Regions from separate parts of the Bradyrhizobium sp. USDA 3364 genome, predicted to be linked through region 1. Evidence: predicted binding sites of a transcription regulator. Region 1 holds the regulator's gene; each other region holds the start of a gene.

Region 1 (5,016 bases):
GGGCCGAAGCCTTCGAGATATTTCGCCGAGCCGGTCGCAGCCAGCGTGCCCAGCGTGCGGCCGTGGAAGGCGCCTTCGAAGGTGATGATGCGGTAGCGCTCGGGGTGGCCCTTGGAGAAGTGATGATGACGGACCAGCTTGATCACGCCCTCCATCGCTTCCGCGCCGGAATTGCAGAAGAACACGAAGTCGGCAAAGCTCTGCTCGCAGAGCCGCGCGGCCAGCGCCTCGCCGTCCGGGCTCTTGAACAGGTTCGACATGTGCCAGAGCTTGGTCGCCTGCTCCTGCAGCGCCTTGACCAGATGCGGATGCGCGTGCCCGAGCGCGTTCACCGCGACGCCCGAGGTGAAGTCGAGATAGCGGTCGCCGTTGGTTGCGATCAGCCAGGCGCCCTCACCGCGCTCGAAGCCGAGATCGACCCGGGCGAAGACGGGGAGCAGATGCGACGAGGCAACGTTGGTCATGGCGTTCACTGCCGGTTTGAGGCCGACAATTGCCGCGCGCATTGACGCCAGCGCAGCAACGGCCAGCTTCGGAAAACAAAACGGCCGCCTTTGCGGGCGGCACGTGGCCAACATTCTATGCTGCGGCGGGTCAGTGTCAATCGCCAGGAGCCGCCGTTTGCCGGCCTTCCTGCGATGCGCAGCGTACACAATCCGTAGCATTCCGGTGCGGTGGAAAAGCCTCATTGCAATGCTTAACTGTGCTGGAACATGTGGACGCACGGCCGCGGACTCTTGCGCCAGAGTCACGCCATATTGTAGCGTTTGGCCTGTCGGGTACGACATCTCGTGCGGCAGTACTGGACCCTCTAAGTAGCCTTCGTGTCTCGCGTAAACGTTCGGGCGCAACACCGTGCCCGGCGAGGGCTAAGGGATTCTGGCCGCAGGGATATTTGTCCAGATTTGGCTCGCAGCGCCGCTCCAATGACTGGCCGGCGCCATGCGAAAGGAAGAATGCGATGACGGTATTGACCTGGTCCGACGATCGCGTCGAGCAGCTGAAGAAGCTCTGGGAGTCTGGCCTTTCGGCCAGCCAGATCGCAGCGGAACTTGGCAATGTGACGCGAAACGCCGTGATCGGCAAAGTGCACCGGCTCGGCCTCTCCGGTCGCGCCAAAGCACCCTCCACGGCGGCGCCGCGGCAGCGCAAGGCGCGTCCCGCTCAGCACATGATGCGGGTGGCGCGCCCGGTCTCGCGCGGCAACACCGCGCTCGCGCACGCCTTCGAGGTCGAGATGGAGCCCGATCCGATCTCCTACGACAACGTGGTGCCGATGAGCCAGCGGCTGTCGCTGCTCGAGCTCAACGAGGCCACCTGTCACTGGCCGGTCGGCGATCCCTCGAGCCCGGAATTCTTCTTCTGCGGCGGCAAGGCGCTCGCCGGCCTGCCCTATTGCGCGCATCACTCGCGCGTCGCCTACCAGCCCGCCGCCGATCGCCGCCGGCCGTCGGCGAAACCACAGATCAAGTAGCACTCGGGAAGCTAGCCTGGACTGCAAAACAAATCCCCGCGCAAGCGGGGATTTTTTGTGTGATGCGTAGCCCGGATGGAGCGCAGCGCACGACGTGAGGTGAGCACGCACGTCGGGCTCCCTCCCCCCCCCCTTGCGGGGGAGGGTTGGGGAGAGGGGTACCGCTTGCTCCGCTGATTATCGATCGCGAAGAATGCACCGTCGGTTCGGTTGAGGACGTCGCTACACGCCTTACGCCACAGCCCGGGGCTCACCCCTCTCCCCACCCTCCCCCGCAAGGGGGGAGGGAGCCAGACAGTGTGCTCACCTCACGTGATAGCGAACCAACTCACATCACCAGCCGCCGTTACGGTTGCGGCTCGGCTTTGGCAAACCGGTCGTCGAGCGCATAGCCGGCGCCGCGCACGGTGCGGATCGGGTCCTGCTCGCGGCCCGGATTGAGCAGCTTGCGCAGGCGGCCGATATGCACGTCGACGGTGCGCTCATCGATGTAGATGTCGCGGCCCCAGACGCTGTCGAGAAGCTGCTCGCGGCTGAACACGCGGCCGGGATGCTCGAGGAAGAACTCGAGCAAACGATACTCGGTCGGACCGAGATCGATCGGACGGCCCGAGCGCGCCACGCGGCGCTTCTCGCGGTCGAGCTCGATGTCGCCATAGGTCAGCACGGTCGCCAGCCGCTCCGGGCTCGCGCGGCGCAGCAGGCCCTTCACCCGCGCCAGCAGTTCCGGCACCGAGAACGGCTTGACGATGTAATCGTCGGCGCCGGTAGCAAGCCCGCGCACGCGCTCGCTCTCCTCGCCGCGCGCGGTCAGCATGATGATCGGAAGCTGCTTGGTTTCGGGCCGCGCCCGCAGGCGGCGGCACAGCTCGATGCCGGACAGGCCCGGCAGCATCCAATCGAGCACCACGAGGTCGGGGACGCGCTCCTTCAGACGGGTGTCGGCATCGTCGCCGCGCCCAACCGTTTCGACATCGTAGCCTTCCGCATCGAGGTTGTAGCGCAACAGCGTCGTCAGCGCTTCCTCGTCTTCGACTACCAGAATGCGTGCGCTCATCGGTCTAAGTTCTTTCTTTGTGGTGATCCGTTGCCCAGACGCAAACCGAAACGCTCACTTCTCTCGAGCACGATCCTCGCGCAAACGCTTTGTCGCGAAGACAATCCGGTTTCCGCTATTGGAGATCATGCCCTAGTTACCCGGCACCGTGGTGGCAAAAGTCGTCATGTCGCCCTTGGGGCGCTTGTCGGTGATCTGCTGGCCCTCGATCATGTAGAACACGGTCTCGGCGATATTGGTGGCGTGGTCGCCGATGCGCTCGATGTTCTTGGCGCAGAACATCAGATGGATGCAGAACGAGATGTTGCGCGGATCCTCCATCATGTAGGTGAGCAGTTCGCGGAACAGCGAGGTGCAGATCGCGTCGACCTCCTCGTCGCCCTTCCAGACGTTCATCGCCGCCGGCAGATCGTGCGCGGCGTAGGCGTCGAGCACCGACTTGACCTGCGACAGCACGAGGTCGGTCATGTGCTCCAGGCCGCGGATCAGCTTCAACGGCTGGAAATCGCTCTCCAGCGCCGCGACGCGCTTGCCCATGTTCTTGGCGAGGTCGCCGATCCGCTCGAGGTCGGTGGCGACTCGCATCGCGCTGACGATCTCGCGCAGGTCGATCGCCATCGGCTGGCGGCGGGCGATCGTCAGCACCGCGCGCTCTTCGATGACGCGCTGCAGATTGTCGATGTCGATGTCGGCGGCGACCACGCGCTTGCCGAGCGCGACGTCGCGACGGATCAGCGCATCGACCGATTCGGTAATCATCCGTTCGACGAGGCCGCCCATCTCGGCGACCAGGCGGGTCAACTCCTGCAGGTCGCTGTCGAATGCCTTGGCGGTATGTTCAGAAGCCATCGCTTGTCTCCTCAGCCCGGTCAACCAAACCGGCCGGTGATGTAGTCCTGGGTGCGCCGATCGCTCGGGGAGGTGAAGATCTTGTTGGTGTCGTCGAACTCGATCAGCTCGCCGAGATACATGAAGGCGGTCTTGTCGGAGACGCGCGCCGCCTGCTGCATGTTGTGGGTGACGATCGCGATCGTGTAGTCCTCGGAGAGCTCCTGGATCAGCTCCTCGACCTTGGCGGTCGAGATCGGATCGAGCGCCGAGCACGGCTCGTCGAACAGGATCACCTCGGGACGCACCGCCACGGTGCGCGCGATGCACAGCCGCTGCTGCTGGCCGCCGGAGAGCGACAGGCCGGAGGCGTTCAGCTTGTCCTTGACCTCGTTCCACAGCGCGCCGCCGCGCAGCGCCTTCTCGACCCGGTCGTCCATCTCGGACTTCGAGATCTTCTCGTAGAGGCGGATGCCGAATGCGATGTTCTCGTAGATCGTCATCGGAAACGGCGTCGGCTTCTGGAACACCATGCCGACCCGCGCGCGCAGCAGGTTGAGGTCGAGCTTGGGATCGAGGATGTTGGTCTGGTCCAGCATCAGCTGGCCGACGGCGCGCTGGCCCGGATACAGATCATACATCCGGTTGAAGATGCGCAGCAGGGTCGACTTGCCGCAGCCCGACGGGCCGATGAACGCCGTGACGCGGTTGGTGCCCAGCGTCAGGTTGATGTTCTTCAGCGCATGGTGCTCGCCGTAATAGAAGTTGAGGTTGCGCACCGTGACTTTCGGCGGCGCTTCCGGAAGCGGAACCTGGGGAACGTGGCCCGCGGCAGTCGTGGAGACGGAAAGCTCGGTCATTTTGCGGCCCTTTCGGCACCAAGGATACGCGCGCCGATATTCAACGCGAGCACGGTGAATGTGATGAGCAGTGCGCCGCTCCACGCCAGTTCTTTCCAGTAGGCGTAGGGGCTCTGCACGAAGTTGTTGATGGTCACCGGCAGGTTGGCCATCGTCTTGGTCAAATCCCAGCTGAAGAACTGGTTCGACAGCGCGGTGAACAGCAGCGGCGCGGTTTCGCCGGCGACGCGCGCGGTCGCCAGCAGCACACCGGTGATCAGACCCGACCGGGCCGCACGATAAGCGATCCGCTTGATCACCAGCGAACGCGGCAGGCCGAGCGCCGAGGCCGCCTCGCGCAGCGGATTGGGCACCAGCAGCAGCATGTCCTCGGTGGTGCGCAGCACGACCGGGATCACGATGACGGCGAGCGCCAGCGCACCGGCGATCGCCGAGAAGCCGCGCATCGGGACCACGACCGCGCCATAGATGAACAGGCCGATGATGATCGAGGGCGCGCTGAGCAGGATGTCGTTGATGAAGCGGATCACCGAGGTGAGCTTGTCGTGCTTGCCGTACTCGGCGAGGTAGGTGCCGGCGAACAGGCCGAGCGGCGCGCCGATGCCGACGCCGATCACGGTCATGATGACCGAGCCGACGATGGCGTTGAGCAGGCCGCCATCGGTCGAGCCCGGCGGCGGCGTGTTCTGGGTGAACAGCTGCACGCTGAGGCCGGCGATGCCGTTATAGAGCAGCGTGATCAGGATCAGCGCCAGCCAGGTGACGCCGAACAGCGCCGCACCGACGCAGAGTGCGCG
Region 2 (5,016 bases), 780 kb from region 1:
TCGCGGTCTTTCTCAGCACGATCAGCTCGTCATAGCTGTAGACGCCGGTCTCCTTGTTGAGCAGCGGGTGCTGGTAGCGACCCATGACGGGCAGGCTGTATTGCTCGGCATAGCGCAGCCCCTGGGTCTTCATTTCGCCGGCGAGCAGCTCGGCGAAGCGGAGGCTCGTCTTGAATTCCGGATTCTCCCGGGAGACGAACACGGAGTAGCCGCTGAAGCGGTCGCTGAAGTGGCTTTTCTTGCCCTCGAATTCCCAATCCTCGAGCATCTTGTTGGGCACGGAGTCATGGTGGATCGACAGCAAGAGATCCGCGTGCAGATTGTTGGCCGCGGCGACCCGCTTGAACAGGCTGGGTCGCGCCTTGCCTTCGGTCAGAAGCAGCCTGGTTTCGGCGAAGCCATCGGACTTCAACTTCTCCTCGATCTGCCTGGCGAGGCGCAGGTTGAAGACGAACTCGGCGACGTTGCGGGCGCTCATCGCGCCTTCCGATTCAGCGGTGTGTCCGACGTCCAGCACGATCCGGAATGTCGAGGGATCGCATTTGGATCCGCTCGGCTTGAGAGCGGACGATGGCAGGACGGCCGGCCCAAGCGCGGCAAGCCGTGTGGGGTGGGGTTTTGGCTGTGCGCGATGCCTTGCCAATCTGGCGTGCCTTGTCGACTGCCTTGTCGACTTCGCGCGCTTTGGCGATTTGACTTGCTTGGACGAGCTCTTGAAGAAATCCGGCAGCCAGCCGGCATCGCTGACCTCGATCGGCAGCAGCGCGAACACTGCGATCGCGACGACAACCAGGCGACGAGGCCGAAACCTCGCGACGATACCACCGAGCACGCGAATGAATTCGCAGCGCCTCATGCTCCGCCCCTCCGGGCCCCCAGCATAACGGCTCTTATCTCGATACCGGAAGAGGCAGGTCGCGTCTATCCCCCGTCAAACGCGACCCCCTTGCCTTGAGGCAAGAGCGTCGGTCAAGGGGAGTGCGGTTCCGCCGTAGCCGCGGTCCGACTAGACCGGCTTCGGGTCGAGCGTGATCGCCCACAGCTCGGCGTCGACGCGATCGCGCAGGCTGACGGTCATCTGGCCGCTCTTGCCGTCTATCTTGACGTGGCCGAAGAACTGCATGCCGGCCGACGGCGGCAGGTTCTGGTTGGCTTCGCCCGGCGCCTTGACGAACTTCACCTCGGGACCAAACGTGTTGTCGAGCTCGTTCGGGCCGAACGTACCGGCATGCAGCGGGCCGGAGACGAATTCCCAGAACGGATCGAATTCCTGGAACTGGGCCTTGTTCGGGTCGTAGTAGTGCGCCGCCGCATAGTGCACGTCGGCGGTCAGCCACACGGTGTTGACGATATCCGAGGTCTTGATGAAGCGCAGGATGTCGGCGATCTCGAGCTCGCGGCCGCGCGCCGGGCCGCCGCCCTGCGCGAACGCTTCCGAGCCCTTCTTGTTGGCGGCATCGTCGTAGACGATCAACGACAGCGGCATGTCGGAGGCGATCACCTTCCAGGTGGCGCGCGAGTTGAGCAGCGCGCGCTTCAGCCAGGCCATCTGGTCCGGTCCGATGAAATAGGCGTCGGGGCCATATTTTTCTTGTAGGTTCGGGCCGTTCGGGCCGCGATAGCTGCGCTCGTCGAGCATGAAGACGTCGAGATGCGGGCCGTAGCTCAGCGTGCGGTAGACCCGGCCCGGTTCGACGATGCTCTCGCGCATCGGATACATCTCGTGGAAGGCTTTTGCCGCGCGCGCGGCGAGCACGTTGATGTCGCGCTCCTTGTAGGAAGCCGGCAGCTGCTTCGACAGCGACCAGTTGTTGGTCACCTCGTGGTCGTCCCACTGCACGAAGATCGGCACCTCGGCATTGAAGTCGCGCAGATTGCCGTCGAGAAAATTGTATTTGTGCGCGGCGCGGTATTCGTCGAGCGTCTCGGCCACCTTGGCCTTCTCCGGGATCGTGATGTTCTTCCAGATCTTGCCGTCGGGCTGCTTCTGCTCGGCGGTGATGACGCCGTCGGCATAGATGGTGTCGCCGGAATGCAGGAAGAAGTCCGGGGCGTGCTTCTTCATCGCCGAGAAGGTGATCATGCCGCCGTCGTCCGGGTTGATGCCCCAGCCCTGGCCGGCCACGTCGCCGCCCCACACGAAGGAGACGTCGCGGCGGTCGCTCGGCGCGGTGCGGAAGCGGCCGACCACGGGCTCGCCGACGATGTCGACATGGGCGAGGTCGCGGAAGCGGACGCGATAGAAGATGTCCTGGCCCGACGGCAGGTTCTCCAGCAGCATTTTTGCGGTGAAGTCGCTCTCCGGCAGCGCCGTGATCGGCGGCAGCGTGCGGGCGTCCTTGAACGATTCCGTGGTCGCGACCTCGACCATCATCTGCGACGGCCGGTCCGCACGCGCCCACACGACGCCGCCGTCAACGCCGACATCGCCGGACTGCACGCCATGGGTGATCACGGGGCGATCGGCCGCGCGCGACAGATAGGGCATCGCGATCACGCCGGCGCCGGTTGCAGCCGCGGTCGAAAGAAAGCGCCGGCGGGTGAGGTTTCGCGAGAACCGGATCGTCATGGGGAGCCTCCTCAGGTCACAGCGACAATGCGCCGCACGCCCGTCAAGACCTAGAAAAATTCCATGACGGAGAGATTACAGGCGGGAGGAAGCGTCAGAAGCGACGGTTCGTAAGGTGAGCACGCATGTAAGGCTCCCTCCCCCTTGTGGGGGAGGGCGGGGAGAGGGGTGAGCCCCGGGCGCTGACGTCAGTGATGAAATGGCGCTCGCTCAATCGCACCGTTGGTCTCGTAACCAACTATCGACGGAGCAAGTGGCACCCCTCTCCCTAACCCTCCCCCGCAAGGGGGGAGGGAACCATACCGCCGGTGACTTCCTCACGAGTCTTCGGCGGACAAGCGGAGAAACAGAGGAGGTCGCTCCGCAAGCGGGAGGCGAAGGAGATTGCGGAGAACTGTTAGAAGCCGCCGCTACGCCGTGCCCGCAGCCCTGAACTGGCTTGCAGTCCGCTGCAGATTCTGCGGCATGCTGATCAGAAGCGCCTTGCGGTCGGCGACGGCGTTGTGGAACTGCTCGAGCGCGATGTTGAACGCGGTCAGCGTGCCTTCCTCGATGGCGCCGTGCTCGAAGCAGTCGAGCGTGTGGCGCAGGATGTCGTCGGCCTCCGCCTGCATCTGGTCGAGCTCATCGGCCGAATCGCTTTGCCGCGCAGCCCTCAGCATGTTCAGCAGGCGATCGCGCTGCGAGGAGTTGGTGTTGCGCTCATCCTGCTTGAGATAGCCGGCAAACCACGCACCGGCGGAGCCCATCGCCGAGAACGCCATCAGGCTCCACCAGATGTAATCGCTGTAGCGGTCGAGGAAGGTCTTTTCCTCGCCGTCGACGAAGGCGGCCGCGCCGGGATGCACGGGGATGGTGGCGTCCTTGTCGGTGTCGGGCGTCTCGATCTTGGCGGCGAGCGGGAAATCGTTCTTGAGCGACTGCCGGATCGCAAACAATTGCCGCGTGAAGGCCGCGACCGTCGAGTCCGACAGGCCCTTTCGCGCGACGACGTGGTGCGAGAAGCTGATCGTCTTCACCTCGTCGTCGGGCCGATCGGCCGAGCCGAGCGAGCCGGCGGGGATTTCCGCGGCCTCATAGGCCGGATGGTTCTGCGCGATTGCTTCCGAGGCGTCGATCGGCAGGAAGGTGGGCTCGCCGCCGTCCTTGACCGACGCCGTGATGGCATCGATCGTGATCTTGCTGTTGGCCGGACCGACGGCGAGGTAGGCGTCGGCCTTCAGGTTCTTGATCGCGTCCGCCGCCTCATTGGCCGGGAACTGAACGATGTCGACCTTCATCGGGTCGACGCCGTATTGCGTCAGGATCAGCTTCAGCAGATTGACGTTGGCCGGCGTGCGGCCGACGACGCCGATTTTGTGGCCGGCAAGCTGCGCGATCTTGGTGATCCGGGCAGATTTCCGAACCTTGCCCTTTGCAGGCGGAACCCACATCACCACGACATTCTTGCGCAGGGTCGCGACAGCCTGCGCATTCTTCGGCACATCGAGGTCGCCGCGGATGATGGCGAGATCGGCCTTGCCGTCGGCCAGCGTCTGCGCACTGGCGGTGGCCCCGTCGGTCTGCACCGGGCGGAGCTTGACCTGGGTTTGCTGCTGGTTGTTGAAGGCCTGCGCCAGTGCCTGCACGACCTTGAGGTCATCGCTGTTCGCGGGACCGACCGCGATCCGCAGCGTCACAGGGCGCACCGCGAAATAGTAGCCGGCGGCCATCGCGCCGATGATGGCGAGTGCGCCCGCGATCAAAACGAATATCAGCCGCCGCTGTGCCGAACGCAGCGGCTTGGGCGATATGCTGGCGGAGCCGTCTGTCATCGGCCTTGGATCATCGATCTCGCAAACAACCGTCTGGGCTCAATTTCGCAAACTACCAACGCGCTTACATCCTCCATTTCTAGCAAATTACTGAACGGACAGATGTTACATCTCCGTCATGGTTACCAGCGGCGATAAGACGCTATTTCGGCCTTAATTTCGGCAAGGATCCGACCCGGAGGCCGGTTGTTAGGCTAAAGTCGGTATTAGACGGGAGGGTTACCATGGTCGAAAAGCTGTCAGCGGAAGCAAGGAAGGCCGCGCTTTGGGAACTGGCCGGCTGGTCGGAGCTCGCCGGACGCGAGGCGATTGCAAAGACCTTCGTGTTCAAGGACTTCAACGAGGCTTTCGGCTTCATGGCGCGCGCCGCTTTGGTCGCCGAGAAGAGCGACCATCACCCCGAGTGGAAGAACGTCTACAAGACGGTCGAGGTCGTGCTGGCGACCCACGATGTCGGCGGGGTGACCAAACGCGATATCGATCTCGCCAAGGCCATGAACGCGATCGCAAGGCAGCTCGGGGTGAATTGAGCCGGCCGCCAGCAACCTTGCGCGGGTTGGCCGACATCCCCAGATTCGCTTCGTCCGCCGCCGAACTGTCGCGGCGTCGAGGAACCTTGCGATGGCAACGAGC
Region 3 (5,016 bases), 6.6 Mb from region 1:
TCGATGTCCGCGGCAGCGACGGGTGGATTTAGAACGGTGTCCGTCATCCGCGATTTGTATCGCGCCGGAATGCGGCCCGGCAAGACGCTTTAGCGTGAGTTCGTCTAGCGCGAGGTCGGCTGACTGGCCGGCAGCGCCGCGAAATGGTGCTCCTCGGCACCGAATTCGAACGCCTCCCCCTCGCCGTCGGGCGGTGCCGGACGGACGTTCATGCAGCGGTCGATGAACACCCGGGCCGACGCCTGCCAGGTGTGGAGCGCAGCGAAATCGACACAGGCCTGGCGCGGGATGCTGAGCGCCTCCAGGCAGGCATGGTGCAAATCCTCGTCAAGGATGCCGACCGGCGCGGCGCCGATCACGTCACGGGGCCCGGTGACCGGAAAAGCGGCAACCGGCAGGCCGCTGGCCAACGCTTCGAGCAGCACCAAACCGAACGTATCGGTGCGACTCGGGAAAACGAACACATCGGCCGCGGCGTAAATCTCAGCCAATTCTTCCCCATGGCGGGCGCCGAGGAAGACGGCTTCCGGATATTTCCGCTCCAGCGCCGCCCGCGCCGGGCCGTCGCCGACCACGACCTTGGTGCCGGGCAGATCGAGGTCGAGGAATGCCTCGAGGTTCTTCTCCACCGCGACCCGGCCGACGCTGAGATAGACCGGCTGCGGCAGGCAGAGATCGACGTCGCGCGGATGGAACAGCGCGGTATCGACGCCGCGCGACCACAGCACCACGTTGCGGAAGCCGCGCTGGCGCAGTTCGGCCGCCAGTGCCGGGGTGGCGGCCATGACCGCCCGGCTCGGCTTGTGGAACCAGCGCAGCGCACGCCATACCCAGGCTTCCGGGACAGGCGTCCGCGCCGACACGTATTCCGGAAAGCGGGTGTGGAAACTCGTCGTGAACGGCAGGCCATGCGTGCGGCAATAGCGGCGGACCGACAGCCCGATCGGGCCTTCGGTCGCGATATGGATGCTGTCGGGCTTCGCCGCCTCGATCAGGCTGGCAACCTTGGCCCGGTACGGCAAGGCCAGCCGGAGATCGCGGTAGCTCGGCATCGCGAAGGTGCGGAACTCGTCCGGCGTCAGGAAGCTCACCTCGACGCCGAGCGATTTCGCCGCCTGTGCCATCATGGTCAGCGTGCGGACAACCCCGTTGACCTGGGGATGCCACGCATCGGTCGCGACCAGGATATGCGTCATGCAGCGCGTGCCGTTACTCGCGGAACTGGCGCAATCCGGCGCACCGGATCGGTCCAGGTGATGATCTCGAAGCGGCCGTCTTCGTGCTCGGCGAGCGCCGTGCAGCTCTCCACCCAGTCGCCGCAATTCATGTAGCGGATGCCGTGCTCGTCATGAATCGTCGCGTAGTGGATGTGGCCGCAGATCACGCCGTCGCAGCCGTGACGCCGCGCCTCGCCGGCCAGCGTAGCCTCGAACGCGCCGATATAGTTCACCGCCTTCTTGACCTTGAGCTTGGCCCATTGCGACAGCGACCAGTACGGCACGCCGAACATCTTGCGGAAGAAGTTGACGAAGCGATTCATCTGGATCGCGAAGTCGTAGGCCTTGTCGCCGAGATGGGCGAGCCAGCGCGCGTTCTGCACGACGAGATCGAAGATATCGCCGTGGATGATGAGATAGCGCTTGCCGTCGGCGCCGGTGTGGATGGTGTTCTCCACCACGTCGATGCCGCCGAAATGCGTGCCGTAATATTTGCGCAGGAACTCGTCGTGGTTGCCCGGGACGTAGATCACCTTGGCGCCCTTGCGCGCCTTGCGCAGCATCTTCTGCACGAAATCGTTGTGAGTCTGCGGCCAGTACCAGTTCGACTTCAGCGCCCAGCCGTCGACGATATCACCAACCAGGTAGATCGTGTCGGCATCGTGAGAGCGGAGGAAGTCCAGCAGGCGGTCGGCTTGCGAACCGCGGGCTCCGAGATGGACATCGGAGATAAACAAAGTGCGAAAGCGCCGCTCGGGGCTCTCTTCACTCAAGGAGTCACTTCCCATGCCTGTGCACCTAACAGATTCCTGTGACAAGGCGATGACGATCCCCGCGACCTGAGGCTCCACAAAGAGTTAACGAGAATCAGCAGCGCGCCCCTGTCCTGCGGATAACAGCCGCATGCGACAATCTGGCGACATCGGCGCACGCGGCTGTGCGCAACAGGCGTGGTGTTGCCGCATATCGCGGCGGAACAACGCGGCTTCAGAGCTTCAGTAGTACTTGTGGAAGTGATGCACCGGCCCGTGGCCGTGGCCGACCGCGAAACGATCGGCGGCGGCGATCGCACCTGATATCCACGCCTTCGCGTTGCGCACGGCGGTCTCCATCGCCTCGCCTTTCGCGAGCCCTGCCGCGATCGCCGACGACAGCGAGCAGCCGGTGCCGTGCGTGTTTGATGTGGCGATGCGCGGCGCCGATAGCGCGATGCTGCGCTCGGCGTCGATCAGATAGTCGGTGCTCTCGGCACCGTGGCCGTGGCCGCCCTTGACCAGCACCGCGCGGCATCCCGTCGCCAGCAATCGCTTGCCTTGCTGTTCGACGTCGGCCGCGCTTGAGGCGACCGGCTCGTTGAGCAGCGCCGCCGCTTCCGGCAGGTTCGGCGTGATCAGCGAGGCCAGCGGAAACAGTTTGGTCTTGAGCGCATCGACGGCCTCGGCGGCGAGCAGCCGATCACCCGACGTCGCGACCATCACCGGGTCAAGCACGATGTGGCGCGGCGCCCAGCGCTTCAGCCCATCGGCGATCGCCTCGATCGTCTCGGCCTGCGCCACCATGCCGATCTTGACCGCGCCGACGTCGAGGTCGGAGAAAACCGCATCGATCTGGGCGGTGACGAATGCAGCAGGCACCGGATGGATGCCGCTGACCCCCGTGGTGTTCTGCGCGGTCAGCGCCGTGATGGCGGAGGCGCCGTAGACCCCGAGCGCGGCAAAGCTCTTGAGGTCGGCCTGGATGCCCGCGCCGCCCGAGGAATCCGAGCCGGCAATGGTGAGCGCGACCGGGGTCATCTCGCGGCACCGGCGGTTGATACGAATGAGACCGTTATGAATAACACCATGGCCTGTCCTAGCCCGGCCGCCCATCGGCAGCAAGTTCGCCTGACTTTACCGCGAGTTGGCCTTGCCTTGGCCCCTTCTCGCCCCCTTGCCTTGGCCGCCGGTTTTTGGCCTATAGTCGGCCAAATCCCCGGAGACGACTTTGATGGTTCCTTTCTTCGTCCAGATCAAATGCAAGCTCGGCCAGTCCTACACCGTCGCCAACGCGCTGGCGGAGGCCGAGATCGCATCCGAGATCTACTCCACCGCGGGCAATTACGATCTGCTGGTCAAGTTCTACGTCGACCACGACACCGACATCGGCCATTTCATCAACGAGAAGGTTCAGGTGATCCCGGGCATCCAGGACACCCTCACCATCATCACCTTCAAGGCGTTCGGCGCGAAGTAGTTTCGCCGCATCACGACGTACTCTCTAACGCCGCATCCTGAGGAGCCCGTCCTGCGGGCGTCTCGAAGGATGTAGGCCACAGTGGGGGCCACATGGTTCGAGACGCGCGTTGCGCGCTCCTCACCATGAGGAGTCTAGGACGTGTCCGCTACGACTTCTTCTCGGGCTTGGTCGGCTTCGGCGGTCCCTCGACCGGCGGCAGCGACTTGATGTACTCGGCGATCGCGTCGCGATCGCTTGACGAGAGCTGCGAGGTGTTGCGGATCACGCGCACCATCGAGCCGCCGGCGCTGTCGCCATCCGGCGTCTGGCCGCTCTCGAGGAAATAGGCGATGTCCTTCGTACTCCAGTCCGAGATCCCCCTCGGCGTGATGTTGGGCACCCAGCCCTCGCCCTCCGGGTTGGGGCCCCCGGCGAAGCGCTGCGCACTGATGATGCCCCCGAGGAAATTCCGCGGACTGTGGCACTCGGCGCAATGGCCGAAGCTGTTGACGAGATAGGCGCCGCGATACCAATGCGCCGAGCGGCTGGCATCCGCGACGAACGGCTTGCCGTTCATGAACAGCAACTTCCAGACCCCGACATTGCGCCTGATGTTGAACGGAAACGGCAGATCGTGGTCGCGCACCTTGCCGGCGACCGGCGGCAAGGTCTTCAGATAGGCGAACAGGTCGCGCACATCATTGACCCTGGCGTACTGATAGGACGTGTACGGAAACGCCGGGAAATAGTGCGCGCCTGACGGCGAGGTGCCCTTCATGACCGCGGTGACGAAGTCGGCCTCGCTCCAGCGGCCGATGCCGTCGTTCGGGTCGGGCGAGATGTTCGGCGCGTAGAAGGTGCCGAACGGCGACGGTATCGCAAGCCCGCCACCCAGCCTGGTGCGGTCGTCCTGCTTGGGTACGGCGTGACAGGAGGAACATCCCCCGGCATTGAACGTTGTGAGGCCGTTGGCCAGGTCAGGCTGGTAGGCGGGCAACGCGCTGGCGGAGACGGTCACGGGGATCGTCAGCCACCAGAACACGCCAAAGCCGATGAGGCAGGCCAGGATGGCCAGGAGGAGAATTCGTCGCAACATTCACCGATCCGTCGTTGGTCGCGTCAGTTCATCAACCAGTATGATGGCAACCGATCGCACAAGCTCGCATCAAATTTGCCGCACCCACGATCATTTCGGGAATAAATCCGAAAAGGCGCTGTTTGAAGTTTGCAACCATCGTGTGACGTCAAAGGGGAGAGAACCATGTCCAACAAGACCTTGCTTGCCACGCTGACACTTGGCGCCGCGATTGCGTTCGCGGGTCCGGCGCTTGCCGAAAAGATGCACGCCAAGCTGGACGGCAAGTCCGAAGTGCCGGCGAACACCAGCGCCGGTACCGGCACCGCCGACATCGACTACGATGCCGCCAGCAAGAAGCTCAGCTGGAAGCTGACCTATTCGGGCCTGTCCGGCCCCGCGACCGCCGCGCATTTCCACGGCCCCGCCGAGGCCGGCAAGAATTCCGGTGTCGCGGTCGCAATCCCGAACGCGACGTCGAGCCCGGTCGAAGGCAGCGCCACGCTGACC
Region 4 (5,016 bases), 5.8 Mb from region 1:
AAAGCCTGGGGCGAGGGCCATCAGGAGCGGCTGTCCTGCGCGCCCGCGCCGGAGGTTGTCGTGAAAAAGCCGAAGCGCGCGGCGTAGCTCAAGATCAGTTTGAATTGAATCGGGCCGGATCCAATTCACCTCTCCCCGATGGAAAGATCGATAGTCCCGCATTCGCGGGCGTTTGCACAATTTCGGAATATTGGAAATCTACCTTTGAGTTGCCCGACGTGTCAAGTCGCTCTGTCGAGCGCCGCGGCCGCCGGCTCCTTTGCATGGGGTTGTTTTCGATATTTCGGCGGCGCGTACCTGCCGGGAGCGGTGTCGCTCCCGGCCGTTGCTCTTGGCGGCTGCGCAGATCAGCTCAGAACGCCACCTGCGTGCGCAGCGCGACCGCGTCGAACTTCGAGCCGACATCCGCAGGCGAGGTCGCCGAGGCCTGCTTGGCGATGTCGCCGTGCAGATAGTTCAGCATGAAGCGGACGTTGTTGTTGACGTACCAGTTCAGCGCGGCGGTGTAGACGGTCTGCCGTCCACCCGCGACGCCGACCGCCTGCGCGATCTGATCGTTCAGATCCATCGTGCTGACGCGGCCGGCGATTTCCCAGGCGCCCCAGCCGCCGCCGGCGAGCGAGAACGGATCATGCGGCTTGATCCCGCTATAGGAGGCCGTCGCCGGATTGTAGGCGTGGTTCTCGCCGGTCAGCACGTAGCCGACCTGCGCGTAACCGCCGTCGAATTTCAGGCTCGGCGCGCCGAACGGCGGCAGCCCGGTATTCGCGGAGCGGTCGACATTGAACCAGTAATATTCGCCCTGCGCGATGAACGGCCCGTAGGTCGCTGCGGCCTCGACGCCGTAGACCTGCGCGCTGGAGACGTTGGCGATCGCGCCGGTCGAGATCAGCGTGGTCGGATCGATGCGCAGCTCGGGCCGGTCGCTGAGCGTGAGCGTCTGCGCCTGCGTCAGCTGGTTGCGCGGCGGCTGCACCAGCCATTCCGCATCGGCACCGATATGCACCGAGTAGTTCTTGCCGCTGATCGGATTGCCGGCGATGCGGACGACACCGCCATATTGCTCCGACGTCCCGGCCGGCGCGGTCGAGGAGGCGGAGTGGATCGCGCCCGTCGTCGGTCCGGTGACGTAGCCGCCGATCCAGAGCTGGTCGTTCCACCAGCGCGTGCCGGCGCCCGAACGGAAGTCACCGGCCGCGATGTTCTGCGCGATGATGCCGACCGAGGCGCGCTCCATGAACAGGATGTCGTTGGAGCTGGTCGCTTCGTCCAGCGTCCACGGGATGTCCATGATGCCGCCTTCGATCGCCATCTTGCCGCCGAATGGCTTGAAACCGGTGTAGCTCAGATAGGCATTCTCGACGCCGGAAGTGCCGCCGCCGGGCAGCGAGCCCGGGGCCGCGCCGCCGAAGCCGTCGGACGAGCCGCCGAAGTCGTAGATCAGCGCGTAATTCCAGTCGCCGAAGAACTTGCCGACGATGCCGATGCGCGCGCGGCGGAGATTCTCGCCGCTGTCGAGCTTCTGCGGCGAGGTGCCGGCCGTGTTCGGACGATAGTCGTAGCCGCCGACGTCCCAGTGGATGCGACTCGTGATCGCGACGCAGTTCTGTTCGTCCGCGGTGCAGATCGTCGGCCGGTTGTTCGGCATCGTCACCACGACGCCCGACGGCGCGACCGGGCCCTTGACCGGGATCGCGGCGTTGGCGCTTGCGACGCGCGAGGCTCTGGCGTCCGCCGCCTTCGCATTGGCGTTTGCGCTGGCCGCAGATGCGGTATTGGCGTTGGTCTGCTTCTGCAACTTGTCGAGCTTCTGCTCGAGCATCTTGAGCTGCTGCTTCAGCAGCGCGATCTCCGCGTCGCTGCCGCCTCCGGCCGATTGCGAATAGGCCGGCGAGGCGGCGAGCGCCCCTGCAAGTCCTATGGCGATTGCACCAACTTTTGTCGCACCCATTGTGCACCCCTGTTGTGTTTGAAGTCCTCACTCACTCACTGAACGGTCCTAGGAGCTGAACGTGACTGACGCACGACAGCGCTTTCTGGCATCGCAGTTCCGCTTGTTGTCCGCAGGCAACAAGCGGAGCGGCGCAGTGAGATGACAGGCATCATAGAAGCTTGGCGGCGCGCTTCAACGCGACTGCTGCGGGTTTTGCACCGGTCCGGCGGGGGCCAGTTATCCGGCCGGGCGCCCTTCAATTGCCCCGCGAACGCGCCTATATTCCGGCGTTTTCCACGAGAGGTGAGAATGCTCCGACCTGTCCGCTTTGCTGCTCTATCCGCGCTGTGCACGTTGGTTTTGATGGGGAATCTCGGCCCGGCCGCGGCCCAGGACCGCCGGGTGCCGTCCTCGCAGGCCGAGCTGCAGCTGTCCTATGCGCCGATAGTGCAGCGGGTGCAGCCGGCGGTGGTCAATGTCTATGCCGCCAAGACGGTGCAGAACCGCAATCCGTTCCTGGACGACCCGATCTTCCGCCGCTTCTTCGGCGTGCCGGGGCAGCAGCCCGAGCAGATGCAGCGCTCGCTCGGCTCCGGCGTGATGGTCGACGGCTCCGGCCTCGTGGTCACAAACAATCACGTGATCGAGGGCGCCGACCAGGTGAAGGTCTCGCTCGCCGACAAGCGCGAATACGAGGCGGAGATCGTGCTGAAGGACAGCCGTACCGACCTCGCCGTGCTGCGGCTGAAGAATACCAGCAAGGAGAAATTCGCCACGCTCGACTTCGCCAATTCCGACCAGCTGCAGGTCGGTGACGTCGTGCTCGCGATCGGCAATCCGTTCGGCGTCGGCCAGACCGTGACGCACGGCATCATCTCGGCGCTGGCGCGCACTCAAGTCGGGATCACGGATTATCAATTCTTCATTCAGACCGATGCCGCGATCAATCCCGGCAATTCGGGTGGCGCGCTGGTCGACATGACCGGGCGGCTCGCAGGCATCAACACCGCGATCTTCTCGCGCTCCGGCGGCTCGCAGGGTATCGGCTTTGCGATCCCTGCCAACATGGTGCGCGTGGTGGTGGCCTCCGCCAAGAGCGGCGGCAAGGCGGTGAAGCGGCCGTGGCTCGGCGCGCGCTTGCAGGCGGTCACGCCGGAGATTGCGGAGACGCTCGGGCTGAAGCTGCCGACCGGCGCGCTGGTCGCCAATGTTGCGCCGAACAGCCCCGCAGCGAAGGCCGGGCTGAAGCTGTCCGACCTGATCGTCGGGATCGACGGCACGCCGATCGACGATCCCAACGCGTTCGACTACCGCTTCGCGACCCGTCCGCTCGGCGGCAATGCGGAGATCGAGGTGCAGCGCGGCGGCAAGCCGGTGAAGCTCACCGTGCCGCTGGAGACTGCGCCCGATAGCAACCGCGACGAGATCGTGCTGACCGCGCGTTCGCCGTTCCAGGGCGCCAGGGTCGCCAACATCTCGCCAGCGCTGGCCGATGAGCTGCATCTCGATGCCGGCGCCGAGGGCGTCGTCGTGACTGAGCTCGCCGATGACGGCACGGCGGCCAATGTCGGCTTCCAGAAGGGCGACATCATCCTGGCGGTCAACAACGAGAAGATCGCGCGCACCGGCGACCTCGAGAAAGCGTCGAAGTCGGGGACGCGGGTCTGGCGCATCACGCTGGTGCGCGGCGGCCAGCAGATCAACGTGACGCTCGGCGGATGAGCCCCAAACAACCGAGGGAGGCCGGCAATCTGTTCGCTGCGGCGGGGATGGAGCAGGATGCGCCACACCCGCTGCCGGACCGGCTGCGTCCGCGCACGCTGGCCGACGTGGTCGGGCAGGACCACATCCTCGGACCCGACGGCGCGCTGACCCGCATGCTGGAAACGCGCACGCTGGGCTCGCTGGTGTTCTGGGGACCGCCCGGCACCGGCAAGACCACGGTGGCGCGGCTTCTGGCCGACGCCACCGAGCTGCATTTCGAGCAGATCTCCGCGGTGTTCTCCGGCGTCGCCGATCTCAAGAAGGCGTTCGACGCCGCCCGTGCCCGCCGTGAGACCGGCAAGGGCACGCTGCTGTTCGTCGACGAGGTGCACAGGTTCAACCGCGCGCAGCAGGATTCCTTCCTGCCCGTGATGGAGGACGGCACGGTGGTGCTGGTCGGCGCCACCACGGAGAACCCGTCCTTCGAGCTCAACGCCGCGCTGCTGTCGCGCGCCCGCGTGCTGGTGTTTCACTCGCTCGATACGGCCGCGATCGAGAAGCTGTTTGCCAATGCCGAGAAGATCGAGGGCAAGAACCTGCCGCTCGATGCGGAAGCGCGCGCCGTGCTGGTGCGGATGGCCGACGGCGACGGCCGTGCCTCGCTGACATTGGCCGAGGAGGTCTGGCGCGCCGCGCGCAAGGGCGAGGTGTTCAACGCGGAGCAGTTGCAGGCGATCCTGCAGCGCCGTGCGCCGATCTACGACAAGTCGGCCGACGGCCACTACAACCTGATCTCGGCGCTGCACAAGTCCGTGCGGGGCTCCGATCCGGATGCGGCGCTGTATTATCTCGCGCGCATGTTCGACGCCGGCGAGGACCCGCTGTTCCTGGCGCGGCGCGTGGTGCGCATGGCGGTCGAGGACATCGGGCTGGCCGATCCGCAGGCGCTGGCGGTCTGCAACGCCGCCAAGGATGCCTATGATTTCCTGGGTTCGCCCGAGGGCGAACTCGCGATCGCGCAGGCCGTGGTCTATCTCGCCACCGCGCCGAAATCGAACGCGGTCTACACCGCGTTCGGCGCTGCGATGCAGACCGCAAAGCAGGGCGGCTCGCTGCTGCCGCCGAAGCACATCCTGAACTCGCCGACCAGGCTGATGAAGTCGGAGGGCTATGGCTCCGGCTATCAGTACGATCACGACATGCCGGACGCGTTCTCCGGCCAGGACTATTTCCCGGAAGCGCTGGGCCGCCAGACCTTCTACGATCCGCCTGATCGCGGCTTCGAGCGCGAGATCCGCAAGCGGCTGGATTACTGGAACAGGCTGCGCAAGGAGCGGGGCGGCTAAAAGAGCCTGTCATTGCGAGCGAAGCGAAGCAAT

Evidence for each region. The regulator PhoB, encoded in region 1, activates phosphate uptake and scavenging genes when phosphate is short. The targets are predictions, from matches to a motif close to TGTCATNNANCTGTCAT.
Region 2: the regulator PhoB is predicted to act here: its motif matches at 2,633-2,649, upstream of ACVILL_RS12260 (alkaline phosphatase D family protein).
Region 3: the regulator PhoB is predicted to act here: its motif matches at 2,029-2,045, upstream of ACVILL_RS40155 (UDP-2,3-diacylglucosamine diphosphatase).
Region 4: the regulator PhoB is predicted to act here: its motif matches at 2,013-2,029, upstream of ACVILL_RS35885 (OprO/OprP family phosphate-selective porin).

What each region holds. Positions count from the first base shown of each region.
Region 1 covers NZ_JBSRYG010000002.1:1,844,341-1,849,356, forward strand. The annotation lists gene ACVILL_RS08585 (acetylornithine transaminase) at 1-464, opposite strand, end outside; gene ACVILL_RS08590 (GcrA family cell cycle regulator) at 962-1,474, shown strand; gene phoB (phosphate regulon transcriptional regulator PhoB) at 1,821-2,531, opposite strand; gene phoU (phosphate signaling complex protein PhoU) at 2,664-3,380, opposite strand; gene pstB (phosphate ABC transporter ATP-binding protein PstB) at 3,401-4,219, opposite strand; gene pstA (phosphate ABC transporter permease PstA) at 4,216-5,016, opposite strand, start outside.
Region 2 covers NZ_JBSRYG010000002.1:2,621,759-2,626,774, reverse strand. The annotation lists gene ACVILL_RS12265 (N-acetylmuramoyl-L-alanine amidase) at 1-856, opposite strand, end outside; gene ACVILL_RS12260 (alkaline phosphatase D family protein) at 1,007-2,569, opposite strand; gene ACVILL_RS12255 (TAXI family TRAP transporter solute-binding subunit) at 2,980-4,383, opposite strand; gene ACVILL_RS12250 (4a-hydroxytetrahydrobiopterin dehydratase) at 4,608-4,913, shown strand; gene ACVILL_RS12245 (YkvA family protein) at 5,005-5,016, shown strand, end outside.
Region 3 covers NZ_JBSRYG010000002.1:8,470,250-8,475,265, forward strand. The annotation lists gene ACVILL_RS40145 (threonine/serine dehydratase) at 1-47, opposite strand, end outside; gene ACVILL_RS40150 (glycosyltransferase family 4 protein) at 105-1,196, opposite strand; gene ACVILL_RS40155 (UDP-2,3-diacylglucosamine diphosphatase) at 1,193-2,005, opposite strand; gene thiD (bifunctional hydroxymethylpyrimidine kinase/phosphomethylpyrimidine kinase) at 2,213-3,010, opposite strand; gene ACVILL_RS40165 (Lrp/AsnC ligand binding domain-containing protein) at 3,204-3,449, shown strand; gene ACVILL_RS40170 (c-type cytochrome) at 3,598-4,527, opposite strand; gene ACVILL_RS40175 (CHRD domain-containing protein) at 4,693-5,016, shown strand, end outside.
Region 4 covers NZ_JBSRYG010000002.1:7,613,601-7,618,616, reverse strand. The annotation lists gene ACVILL_RS35890 (winged helix-turn-helix transcriptional regulator) at 1-87, shown strand, start outside; gene ACVILL_RS35885 (OprO/OprP family phosphate-selective porin) at 353-1,951, opposite strand; gene ACVILL_RS35880 (DegQ family serine endoprotease) at 2,297-3,655, shown strand; gene ACVILL_RS35875 (replication-associated recombination protein A) at 3,652-4,983, shown strand.